Regions from separate parts of the Agrobacterium sp. GD03872 genome, predicted to be linked through region 1. Evidence: predicted binding sites of a transcription regulator. Region 1 holds the regulator's gene; the other holds the start of a gene.
What was found. The regulator PhoB, encoded in region 1, activates phosphate uptake and scavenging genes when phosphate is short. The targets are predictions, from matches to a motif close to TGTCATNNANCTGTCAT.

Region 1 (6,060 bases):
TATCTCCAACCAGCAGCTCGGCTGGATGAACCAGCTCGCCGAAAGCGGCCAGCTCGGCAAACACTTCAACACCGGCATTTTCGTCAACGGCGCATCGAGCCGTCCGGAAGCCGCGGGTGTCGGCGTGGCGCTCATCGGCTCCTTCTACATGATGCTGATCGTGCTGGTGCTGTCATTGCCGATCGGTGTCGCGGCCTCCATCTATCTCGAGGAATTCGCCCCGAAGAACCGGTTGACGGATCTGATCGAGGTGAACATCAACAATCTCGCGGCTGTTCCCTCGATCGTTTACGGTCTGCTCGGTCTCTCGGTCTTCATCAACTTCATGGGCTTTCCGCGTTCGGCTTCGCTGGTCGGCGGCCTTGTCCTGACGCTGATGACCCTGCCGACCATCATCATCGCGACCCGCGCTGCCCTGAAAGCCGTGCCGCCGTCGATCCGCGCCGCAGCCCTAGGTCTCGGCGCCTCCAAGATGCAGACGATCTTCCACCACGTGCTGCCGCTCGCCATGCCCGGCATCCTGACCGGCACCATCATCGGCCTTGCCCACGCGCTGGGCGAGACCGCACCGCTGCTCCTGATCGGCATGGTGGCATTCGTCGCGAATTACCCGACAACGCCGATGGACCCGTCCACGGCCCTGCCGGTGCAGATTTACATGTGGGCGAACGAAGCTGAACGCGCCTTTGTCGAAAGAACATCTGGCGCTATCATCATCCTGCTTTTGTTCCTCATCGTCATGAATGTTGGCGCAATCCTGTTGCGTCGCCGCTTCGAGCGGCGCTGGTAGAGGGAGATTGAGCAATGAACATGTTGTCGGAAGCAGCAGTTGAAAAGGCGCTGGACAAGAAAATGAATGAAGTTTCATACAAGATGATCGGCAAGGACGTTTCGGTTTATTACGGCGAAAAGCGCGCGCTTTACGACGTGAACCTCAACGTTCGGGAAAATACGGTGACCGCGCTTATCGGCCCGTCCGGCTGCGGCAAATCCACATTCCTGCGTACCCTGAACCGTATGAACGACACGATCGACGGTTGCCGGGTTACCGGCAAGATCACGCTCGATACCGATGATATCTACGATCAGGCGATCGACGTCGTGGAGTTGCGCGCCCGCGTCGGCATGGTGTTCCAGAAGCCGAACCCCTTTCCGAAGTCGATCTACGAAAACATTTCCTATGGCCCGCGCATCCATGGCCTCGCCCGTAACAAGGCGGATATGGACCAGATCGTTGAGCAGAGCCTGCAGAAGGCGGGTCTCTGGAACGAAGTGAAGGATCGTCTGCACGAATCCGGCACCGGTCTTTCCGGCGGCCAGCAGCAGCGTCTTTGCATTGCGCGCGCCGTTGCCGTCAGCCCGGAAGTGATCCTGATGGACGAACCCTGCTCGGCGCTGGACCCGATCGCGACTGCAAAGGTCGAGGAGCTGATCCACGAACTGCGCACCAATTACACGATCGTCATCGTCACGCACTCCATGCAGCAGGCGGCGCGTGTTTCCCAGCGCACGGCCATGTTCCATCTTGGTCATCTTGTCGAGGAAAACGAAACCGACAAGATGTTCACCAATCCGGACGACCAGCGCACGCAGGACTACATCATGGGCCGCTTCGGCTGATCCCGGCCGACGCTTCATTAAAACTGAACAAGACTGGTGCCTCTGCGTGCCCGCTTCCGGGCACGCGCATGCAGGCCAAGCCGGAGGACTAGACCATGACACAGACAACGACCCATTCGCATATCCTGTCCGTCTATGACGACGAATTGAAGTTTCTGACGCGCCGCATCGCCGAAATGGGCGGCCTTGCGGAACAGATGTGCGCCGATGCCGTGCGCGCGCTCGTCAATTCCGACGCCGCGCTCGCCCAGAAAGTCATTTCCGACGATACGATCCTCGATCATTCCGAGCGGGAAATCGGTGACAAGGCCATCGTCACCATCGCCAGACGGCAGCCGGTCGCATCCGACCTTCGCGAGATTATCGGCACCCTGCGAATTGCCGGCGATCTCGAGCGTGTCGGCGATCTCGGCAAGAATACCGCCAAGCGTGTCATCGCGGTTGCCGGAACGGGCGTTCCGCGCAAGCTGGCCCGCGGTATCGAGCACCTGTCCGAATTGGCGCTGGTGCAGCTCAAGGAAGTGCTCGACGTTTATTCCACGCGTTCCGCCGAGAAGGCCAACGCCATTCGCGAGCGCGACGAAGAAATCGACGCCATGTATACGTCGCTCTTCCGTGAGCTTCTGACCTACATGATGGAAGACCCGCGCAACATCACCACCTGCACGCATCTTCTGTTCTGCGCCAAGAACATCGAGCGTATCGGCGACCACGCCACCAATATCGCCGAGACGATCTATTACATGACCACCGGCAGTCAGCCGGAAGGCGAGCGTCCGAAGGACGACAGTTCCAACACGCTCGGTTCGGTGACCGAGTAACAGACAGGCGAAGGCTTGCGGAGTTAGCATATGGTGCCCAAGATTGCAGTTGTGGAAGACGAGGAAGCGCTGAGCGTCCTGCTTCGTTACAATCTCGAGGCTGAGGGATACGACGTCGACACGATACCGCGTGGAGACGAGGCGGAAATCAGGCTGCAGGAACGCATTCCGGATCTTCTCATCCTGGATTGGATGCTACCCGGCGTTTCCGGTATCGAACTGTGCCGTCGGCTCAGAATGCGGCCGGAAACCGAACGCCTGCCCATCATCATGCTGACGGCGCGCGGCGAGGAAAGCGAAAGGGTTCGCGGTCTTGCCACCGGCGCCGACGATTATGTCGTCAAGCCGTTCTCGACACCGGAACTCATGGCCCGCGTCAAGGCGATGCTGCGCCGCGCCCGCCCCGAGGTTTTGTCTTCGGTGCTGAAATGCGGCGATATCGAACTGGATCGCGAGACCCATCGCGTTCACCGCAAGAGCCGCGAAGTGCGCCTCGGGCCGACGGAGTTCCGCCTGCTGGAATTCCTGATGACCTCTCCGGGCCGGGTATTCTCTCGTTCGCAACTGCTGGATGGCGTCTGGGGTCACGATATCTATGTGGATGAGCGCACCGTCGACGTGCATGTCGGACGCCTGCGCAAGGCGCTCAATTTTTCGCATATGCAGGATGTCATCCGCACCGTTCGCGGCGCCGGATATTCGATGGAAGCCTGAGCCGGGCCAAACTGACGGTTCCGCTCTGGACCACATTCCACCAAAAACCGAAAGGCCCGACACCGGAATGGCGTCGGGCCTTTCGTTTTTTGGGTTTTCCCCACATGTGGCAGCTTGGTCTTTGTCTCAAGGGACGACCAAGCACCCGCAGGAATCCGGCAATGAAATCCGGATTGCGGGTCAGGTGGAGCAGTGATGCAGGATAGGCTCAGCGTTTCGCTGATGGGCTGACGCAGGAACTGCCTCGAGTTCTGTCACAAAAAAAAACGGGCCCGAAGGCCCGTAGTTTTTGAGTGTCGAATGCGTGCCGCAACACTCAAGCCTTGCGGCGCTCGCTTACCGGCTGGTAGGCAAGCTTCGCATGGAACTTGCAATAGGGCGAAGATTCCAGCGCTTCACAACCGCAGAAATGGAAGTCGTCTTTCAACGGGTCGCCGACCGGCCACTTGCAGGTGCGCTCCGTCAGTTCCGTCAGCGTCAGGCGACGGGAAATCGGCGTCACGACATTTCTCGAAGGAGCGTAATCGAGGACCTCAGCGGTCTCGATGTCGATCTCCTCGTGCAGCGCCGTTGCCGCGTTCGAACGGTTCAGGGCGCGTGCCGGTGCTGCGCTGACGCGGGTCGCGAAATTCGTCGCGCGTGGGGCAGGAGCCGCGGTACGCTTGGGCGCGGAGCGCGCCGAAGTGACCGGACCGCCGGCCTTGACGCGTCCCGGCAGATTGAGGCGATGGACCTTGCCGATGACGGCATTGCGGCTGACACCGCCCAGCTGTGCTGCTATCTGGCTGGCGCTCAGTCCCTCGGCCCACAATTTCTTGAGTTTCTCGACCCGCTCGTCTGTCCAGTTCATGCCGCTTCTCCGCTTGTCGCGTATAATTTCGGCAGAATCCCTCTCCGTCTCGTGGACATGCCGCGAGCGTGGTTTCCGCCGGATTTTTGGTGACTAGTTCCGCCGCAATGCAGTCTAGTAATTAGCGATTAACCTAGTGCCAGCCCGACTCCGTGGCAAGAGTCGCGGGAATCATCTGGAATCGATTTTCCGGTTTTCCCCAACTTGCTGGCGAGTTGAGTCTGAAAGGCAACACCTTGGGGCTGGCTGGCCTGCACCTACTAGTGCTTGAGAAGGCCGGGAAATGCGGACTTTTGTTGACATCGGCAGGCGAAGTGACAATAGTGCCCCTGCCGCCGCAAGGCGGCATTTTTGATTTTCAGGCGAGGGATAACCCCGAGAGCCTATTGACAACCGTCTGACAGCGCATCCGCGCAAGGAGTGATACAGCCATGGCCGAAGCCGCCGCGCCATTGTTCGATACGTTTGCAAGAGCCCCCCTGCGCTTCGAGCGAGGCGAGGGCGTCTGGCTGTTCACGGAAAGCGGCGAACGATATCTGGATTTTGCGGCGGGCGTCGCGGTCAACTCGCTGGGCCATGCCCATCCGCACCTCGTGGATGCGATCAAGACCCAGGCCGAGAAGGTCTGGCACGTCTCGAACCTCTATGAAGTTCCCGGCCAGGAAAAGCTGGCAAAACGCCTGACGGAAGCGACATTCGCGGACAAGGTCTTCTTTACCAATTCCGGCGCGGAAGCACTGGAATGCGCGATCAAGACCGCGCGTCGTTACCACTATTCCAAGGGCCATCCGGAAAAGTTCCGGATTATCACCTTTGAAGGCGCCTTCCATGGTCGCACGCTGGCGACGATCGCCGCCGGCGGGCAGCAGAAATATCTCGAAGGTTTCGGCCCCAAGGTCGAAGGTTTCGACCAGGTGCCGTTCGCTGATGTCGATGCGCTGAAGGCCGCCATCACGGCCGAGACGGCCGCACTTCTGATCGAACCCATTCAGGGCGAGGGCGGTATCCGCGCACCCAGCAAGGAGTTCCTGCAGCTCCTGCGGGCGCTGTGCGATGAGCATGGCCTGCTCTTGATCTTCGACGAAGTCCAGACCGGCGTCGGCCGCACGGGCAAGCTGTTCGCCTATGAACAGACGGGCGTTGCGCCCGACATCATGGCGGTTGCCAAGGGTATCGGCGGCGGTTTCCCGCTCGGCGCGTGCCTCGCCACGGCGGATGCTGCGTCCGGCATGACGGCAGGCGTACACGGCACCACCTATGGCGGCAACCCGCTGGCCATGGCGGTGGGCAATGCCGTGCTCGACGTCGTTCTCTCCGAAGGCTTTCTGGAAAAGGTCCGTGATGTCGCACTGGTCTTCCGCCAGGGCCTTGCCTCGCTGAAGGATCGTTATCCTGACGTCATCGAGGAAATCCGTGGCGAAGGCCTGCTGCTGGGCATCAAGGCCAGGGTTCCTTCGGGCGAACTGCTGCAGGCCATGCGGGCGGAACATCTGCTGGGCGTGCCCGCGGGCGACAACGTCATCCGCCTTCTGCCGCCCCTCGTCACCACGGCGGAAGAGGCTCGCGAGGGTCTGGCACGTGTGGAGGCGGCGGCTGCTTCCCTGACCGCGAAACAGGCAAAGATCGCCTGAGGAAACAATAAAGGGCGGGCCTCTCCCGGAGGCTCGCGAGCATGGGACTGTTTGAAATGGCTTCACCTAAACATTTTCTCGACCTGTCGGCCATGGGCTCGCAGGACCTGCGGGCAATTCTCGACGATGCGCGTGCGCGCAAGGTCGCCACGAAGGCCGGAACGGCGGAAAAGCCGCTTGCCGGCAAGATGCTGGCAATGATCTTCGAAAAGCCTTCCACCCGCACCCGCGTGTCTTTCGATGTCGGCATGCGCCAGCTTGGCGGCGAGACCCTTTTTCTGTCGGGCACGGAAATGCAGCTCGGCCGTGCGGAAACGATTGGCGATACGGCCAAGGTGCTGTCGCGTTATGTGGACGCCATCATGATCCGCACGACGGATCATTCGCGCCTCCTCGAACTTGCCGAACACGCCACCGTGCCGGT
Region 2 (6,060 bases), on a different contig from region 1:
CGGGCTATGCCCGGCTTTTCTCATTCATTGCACCATCGGGATCGATCAGTTGATCGCCTTCAGATTGACGGTGAAGAACAGCGTCTCACCGGAGGAATCGTCCACGCCGTCATTGTCGGTCACGGCATAGGCCGTTCCTGCCTTGTCGAAAGTGAAACCTTCCAGCTTGTCGACGACGTAACCATTGGTCTGGGCCTTGAGGTCCGGCAGGAAGTCATGGGCTTCCTGCTTGGTCACCAGCGGCAGCTCGCCGCCAATCTTGCCCGGCTTCAGGTCGGCAATGGCGACACGATAGAGCTTCTTGATCTTGGCCTTGTCGCCGATCTGATTGTCGCGCTCGACGATATAGACATACTCGCCCTGCGCGGTGATTTCAGAAAGGCCAATCCAGCCGGCTTCAGTCTTGTCGAGCGGGTAACGCACGGCGCCCCACTCCTTGGACTTCGGATTATAGGAGACGAGCTTCACGAAGCCTTTCTCGTCCGTGCCCCATTCGCGCTGCACGGCCATCCACAGCGTGGCGTCATCGCCCTTGCCGATCATGGTCACGCCTTCGAAACCGAAGCGGGTCTCGCCGGCGAGAAGTTCCTTCGGCAGCGCGATCTCGGCCTTGATTTCACCCTTGGCGTTGACGTTGTAGAGCGCGTGCGGAACGAGCTTGGCGCTGTCGCCTTCCGAGGCCAGCCAGAAGCCGCCCTTGCCGTCGAGCGTGATGCCTTCGATGTCGAGTTTCTGAGCGGCAATGCCGTCACGCTTGATGCGCAGCACGCTGGTGATGGTGGCAGGCTTCTTCGTTGCGTCGATGGTGTAGATCGACGGCTGGTTGCCATAGACCGAGTCGGACACGGCATAGAGGATACCGGGCTTCTCGGCATCGCCGACCAGGCCCGAAAGAGCGCCCCAGCCGATCGGCGCGCCGTCGACGGTGGCGGAAACGAGCTGCGGATAGGCTGCTTCGCCCTCTGCACGCTCATAGAGCATGACATGCGAGCGGACGCCGCCATCCTCGATCAGATCGACCTCATTGGCCGTGGCAAGAAGATTGCGCGACGGGATGGCGACAGCGCCTTCCGGCGAAACGCCCGAAGGCAGCAGCTGCGTCAGCTGCGGTTCTGCGCCCGTATCCTTGTAAACCGCGACGATGGAGCCGCGCTCGGAAAGTACGAAGAAATATTTCTGGTCACCAAACGTCGCCGCTTCCAGGCCTTCCGGCTCGATGCCCTTGGCCCTAGAGCGCTTTTCCGGATAGTGGCCGATAGCCGCAACTGCGTGTTCGAGCGAGGAACCGGCTTCATAGAGAAGCTTGCCGGTCTTGTCGAAGATGGTGAAGCCGCGCGAGCCGCCCTGCCAGTCGCCTTCATTGGCGATGACGATGCGGTCATTGTCCAGCCACTTCACGGCGTCCGGCTCGCGCTTGCGGCCTTCCTGCTTGTCGGTGAATTTCAGCTGGCCGTCCGACTTCGTGTCGATGCCTTCGAGATCGACCGTGCCGGCGGAGAAATGCGTCTTAACCGTGCCGGTCTTGCCATCGATGATGACGATATGGTTGTTTTCCTGCAGGGTGAGCGCGATCTCGCCATTGGCGTTGATCGAAACAAATTCCGGCTCCGGATCCTCGGGGGAAATTTCGGCGAGACCGGTGACGTCGATCTTCTTCAGCGTCGCGCAGTCGGCAACGCCGTCCTTCAGACCAACCGTTACCAGATAACCCGCCGGCATCTGCGGCAGGGCGCCTTCATTCACTTCTTCGTCGCGCTCGTTTTCGATGGCGATGGCGGCAAAGGTCTTGTCAGGGGAAACGGCAACCGAATCGGGCTGGCCGCCGAGATCGCAGCTTGCATCGATCTTCTTGGTGGCGATGTCGACGGTTACCAGCTTGCCGGACGGATTGGCGCGGTTTTCCGACGTGTTGACGCCGGCCAGAACCTTAAGGCCAGCGACGGCAACGGAGGTCGGCTCGCCTTCGAGCAGCAGGGCGCCGCCGGCCTTGGGGGCCTTGGCGTCGGTGATGTCGATGAAACCGATGCCGCCGAGCGGGCTATCCGAATAGATCAGCGTCTTGCCGTCTTCGCTGGCGGTGATGATTTCAGCCGACGTGACGGACTTGGCGTCCTTGTCCGCGGGAAGATTATTCGCCACCGGGAAAGATGCAATGCGGTTGAAAACCGGCTCGGCAGCCGCCGGAAAGGCGGCGGATGTGAGCAGCGCAGCGGTCAAAGCCATGTGAGAAAATCGGAACGCCATTTTAATCCCCCTTTGGGTCCAGAAATACCCCATGGCTTCTGCGTCAAAGACATGACAGTGGCATGACATTTCCCTACGGGAGAATCAAAAAGCCCGGCTGCAGGAGCCGGGCTTTCGTGTTTATGCGCACATTCCGCGTTTCGAAACGCCGTGTGTTCGGATGGAAGCTACACAGGCATTCCCCTACTCTCATTCACATCTTGGCCCGAAAATGCAGGCTGTCCGAAAAGAGCTTTTCGAAGCACCACCCGCTTTTGGTAACAATGCGATGGCGTCAGGGCGTCAAAACATGTTTCCTCGTGAACCTGAAAAGCCGCTCGCCCGCCGCGGGCATTGCGGCCTTCCGGAAACCTTACGAGTTGACGGCGTCCTTCAGGCCCTTGCCTGCGGAGAACTTCGGCACGTTGCGAGCCGGGATATCGACTTCAGCACCCGTGGAAGGGTTACGGCCCTTGGAGGCTTCACGACGGCTGACGGAGAAGCTGCCGAAGCCGGCGAGGCGGATGTCGCCACCGTTCTTCAGTTCGCTCTGTACGGTTTCGAATACGGCATCAACAGCGGAAGCAGCATCTGCCTTCGTGAGACCAGCCTTTTCGGCAACAGCAGAGACGAGCTCGTTCTTGTTCATGTTTCCACCCCTTTCAATGGTTTGAAACGACTCAAATTAAGCCGGCGCAGAATACGTTCGCATCCGCGCGCCGCAACCCAAAAGCGCTGGAATCGCCTGAAAAACAAGGGGTCTGCGTTTTTTTTCACAAAAAAGGCCGACATTTCTGCCGGCCTTCCACATATTCGTGCCAAATTCGCATCACTTGTGCGCAGCTTTACGCCACATGCGCCTTCGGACACCTAACACATTGAATCTATGCAGCACCCGTCGCGAAAGGCGATTCCCGCCCCTCGCGACGATGCCTGTATCAATGCGCGATGGTCTGGCTGCCGTCGTCGACGCCTTCGACGGTTGCGATCACCGGCGTCTCGATGCTGCCGTCCCACTCGATGGGCTCCGGTTGGCGGATAAGGGCGTGCTTGATGACCTCGCCCATGCGCGATACCGGGATGATTTCCATCTCGTTCTTCACATTGTCCGGAATCTCCGCCAGGTCCTTGGCGTTTTCTTCCGGGATCAGCACCTTCTTGATGCCGCCGCGAAGGGCCGCGAGCAGCTTTTCCTTCAGGCCGCCGATCGGCAGCACGCGACCACGAAGCGTGATCTCGCCCGTCATCGCCACATCCTTCGAGACCGGAATGCCGGTCATGATGGAGACGATGGCGGTCGCCATGGCAACACCGGCGGACGGTCCGTCCTTCGGGGTTGCACCTTCCGGAACGTGGACGTGGATGTCGCTCTTGTCGAAGCGCGGCGGTTCGATGCCGAAGTCCACGGCGCGCGAACGGACATAGGATGCCGCCGCCGAAATGGATTCCTTCATCACTTCCTTGAGGTTGCCGGTGACCGTCATGCGGCCCTTGCCCGGCATCATCACGCCTTCGATGGTGAGCAATTCACCGCCGACTTCCGTCCAGGCAAGACCGGTGACGACACCGACCTGATCCTCGCGCTCGGCCTCGCCGTGGCGGAACCGCGGAACGCCCAGGAAATCCGGAACGTTGGCAGCGATGACTTCCACTGATTTGACCTTGCCCTTGATGATCTCGGTGACAGCCTTGCGCGCCAGCTTCATCAGCTCGCGTTCGAAGCTGCGCACGCCCGCCTCGCGGGTGTACTGCTGGATGACGACCATCAGGGCATCATCGGTAACCGAGAATTCTTCCGGACGCAGGGCATGTTCCTTGATCGCCTTGGGCAACAGGTGACGCTTGGCGATTTCGCGCTTTTCGTCTTCCGTGTAACCGGCGATGCGGATCACTTCCATACGGTCCATCAGCGGACCGGGAATGTTCAGCGTGTTGGCCGTGGTCACGAACATCACGTCGGACAGGTCGTATTCCACTTCAAGATAGTGGTCCATGAAGGTGGAGTTCTGTTCCGGATCAAGCACCTCAAGCAGGGCCGACGACGGATCGCCGCGGAAATCCATGCCCATCTTGTCGATTTCGTCGAGCAGGAAGAGCGGATTGGACTTCTTGGCCTTCTTCATCGATTGCACGATCTTGCCGGGCATGGAGCCGATATAGGTGCGGCGATGACCGCGGATTTCCGCCTCGTCACGCACGCCGCCAAGCGCCATGCGCACATATTCGCGACCGGTCGCCTTGGCGATCGACTTGGCGAGCGAGGTCTTGCCGACGCCGGGAGGGCCGACGAGGCACAGGATGGGTCCGCGGATCTTCGAGGCGCGCGCCTGTACGGCGAGATACTCGACGATGCGTTCCTTGACCTTGTCGAGACCGAAATGATCCTGATCGAGGATTTTCTCGGCGGCGTTGAGATCGGCCTTGATCTTCGACTTCTTGCCCCAGGGCAGACCCAGCAGCCAGTCCAGATAGTTGCGCACGACGGTCGCTTCCGCGGACATCGGGCTCATCTGGCGAAGCTTCTTCATTTCCGCCTCGGCCTTTTCCTTGGCCTCCTTGGAAAGCTTGGTCTTGGCGATGCGCTCTTCCAGTTCGGCCATCTCGTCACGGCCATCCTCGCCGTCGCCGAGTTCCTTCTGGATCGCCTTCATCTGCTCGTTCAGGTAATATTCGCGCTGCGTCTTCTCCATCTGGCGCTTGACGCGCGAGCGGATGCGCTTTTCCACCTGCAGCACGGAAATCTCGCCTTCCATGAAGCCGAGCGCCTTTTCAAGCCGCTGCTTGACGCTGACGGTTTCCAGCATTTCCTGCTTTTCGGTGATCTTGATCGACAGGTGCGAAGCGACCGTATCGGCGAGCTTCGAATAATCGTCGATCTGGCCGGCAGCGCCGACAACCTCGGGCGAAATCTTCTTGTTGAGCTTCACATAGCTCTCGAATTCCGAAACGACCGAACGCGAGAGCGCCTCGATCTCGACCGGATCTTCGGCAGGCTCCTGCAGCGGCGTCGCGGAGGCTTCGTAGAAATCCTCGCGGCCGGTATAGCTGTCGATCTGGGCGCGGCCCTTGCCTTCCACCAGCACCTTGACCGTACCGTCGGGAAGCTTCAGAAGCTGCAGGACATTGGCGACCGTGCCGACCTTGTGGATGGCTTCGGGGGCCGGATCGTCATCGCTGGCGTTGATCTGGGTGACAAGCATGATCTGCTTGTCCGAACCCATGACTTCCTCGAGCGCACGGATGGATTTTTCCCGCCCGACGAACAGGGGAACGATCATATGCGGGAAAACGACAATGTCGCGCAGGGGAAGTACCGGATAGGTACCGCCAGATGCCGCAGACGTGATGTTCGTCATATCATTTCCTTTCCTGGTCCCTTTCGGGACACTTTGCCGGACAGCTTGGGGCATCCGGCACATTCATTTCTCGAGACTGAAAGTGGAGTTTCGAAACACCGATTTCAAGTCGCCGGAACAGACGGCCCCGCTGAGCGGCAAGACCGTGAAATTCAACAAAACCCAGCGCCGGCTAGTACTCCCGACATTTCCGGTTATCCCCAATGACATGGGAACCGGGTCGCCGACGGGAATTCACATTTCCGTCATATCGCGCTGCAAATCAGTTGTAAGACTTTATCAGCAAAGCGCAATCCGCTCCAAACGCAAAATGGCGGACGGAGCTTTCCTCCACCTGATTGTCGGAAATGTAACTTACGGGGATGCTTCGAACATCCAGGAACGTTACAGCACCTCCGCGACCATGGGCCCGCGAATGCCGATGCAGTTGCCCCAGGGATCGCGGAACTGGCACATCCAGAGTTCCTCATCGATTTTCATC

Region 2: the regulator PhoB is predicted to act here: its motif matches at 2,296-2,312, upstream of N5D22_RS12900 (esterase-like activity of phytase family protein).

What each region holds. Positions count from the first base shown of each region.
Region 1 covers NZ_JAOCCY010000002.1:505,831-511,890, forward strand. The annotation lists gene pstA (phosphate ABC transporter permease PstA) at 1-790, shown strand, start outside; gene pstB (phosphate ABC transporter ATP-binding protein PstB) at 805-1,620, shown strand; gene phoU (phosphate signaling complex protein PhoU) at 1,716-2,441, shown strand; gene phoB (phosphate regulon transcriptional regulator PhoB) at 2,472-3,155, shown strand; gene N5D22_RS06445 (GcrA family cell cycle regulator) at 3,472-4,005, opposite strand; gene N5D22_RS06450 (aspartate aminotransferase family protein) at 4,437-5,636, shown strand; gene argF (ornithine carbamoyltransferase) at 5,693-6,060, shown strand, end outside.
Region 2 covers NZ_JAOCCY010000004.1:379,291-385,350, forward strand. The annotation lists gene N5D22_RS12900 (esterase-like activity of phytase family protein) at 46-2,244, opposite strand; gene hupB (DNA-binding protein HupB) at 2,597-2,872, opposite strand; gene lon (endopeptidase La) at 3,162-5,579, opposite strand; gene N5D22_RS12915 (glyoxalase/bleomycin resistance/dioxygenase family protein) at 5,964-6,060, opposite strand, start outside.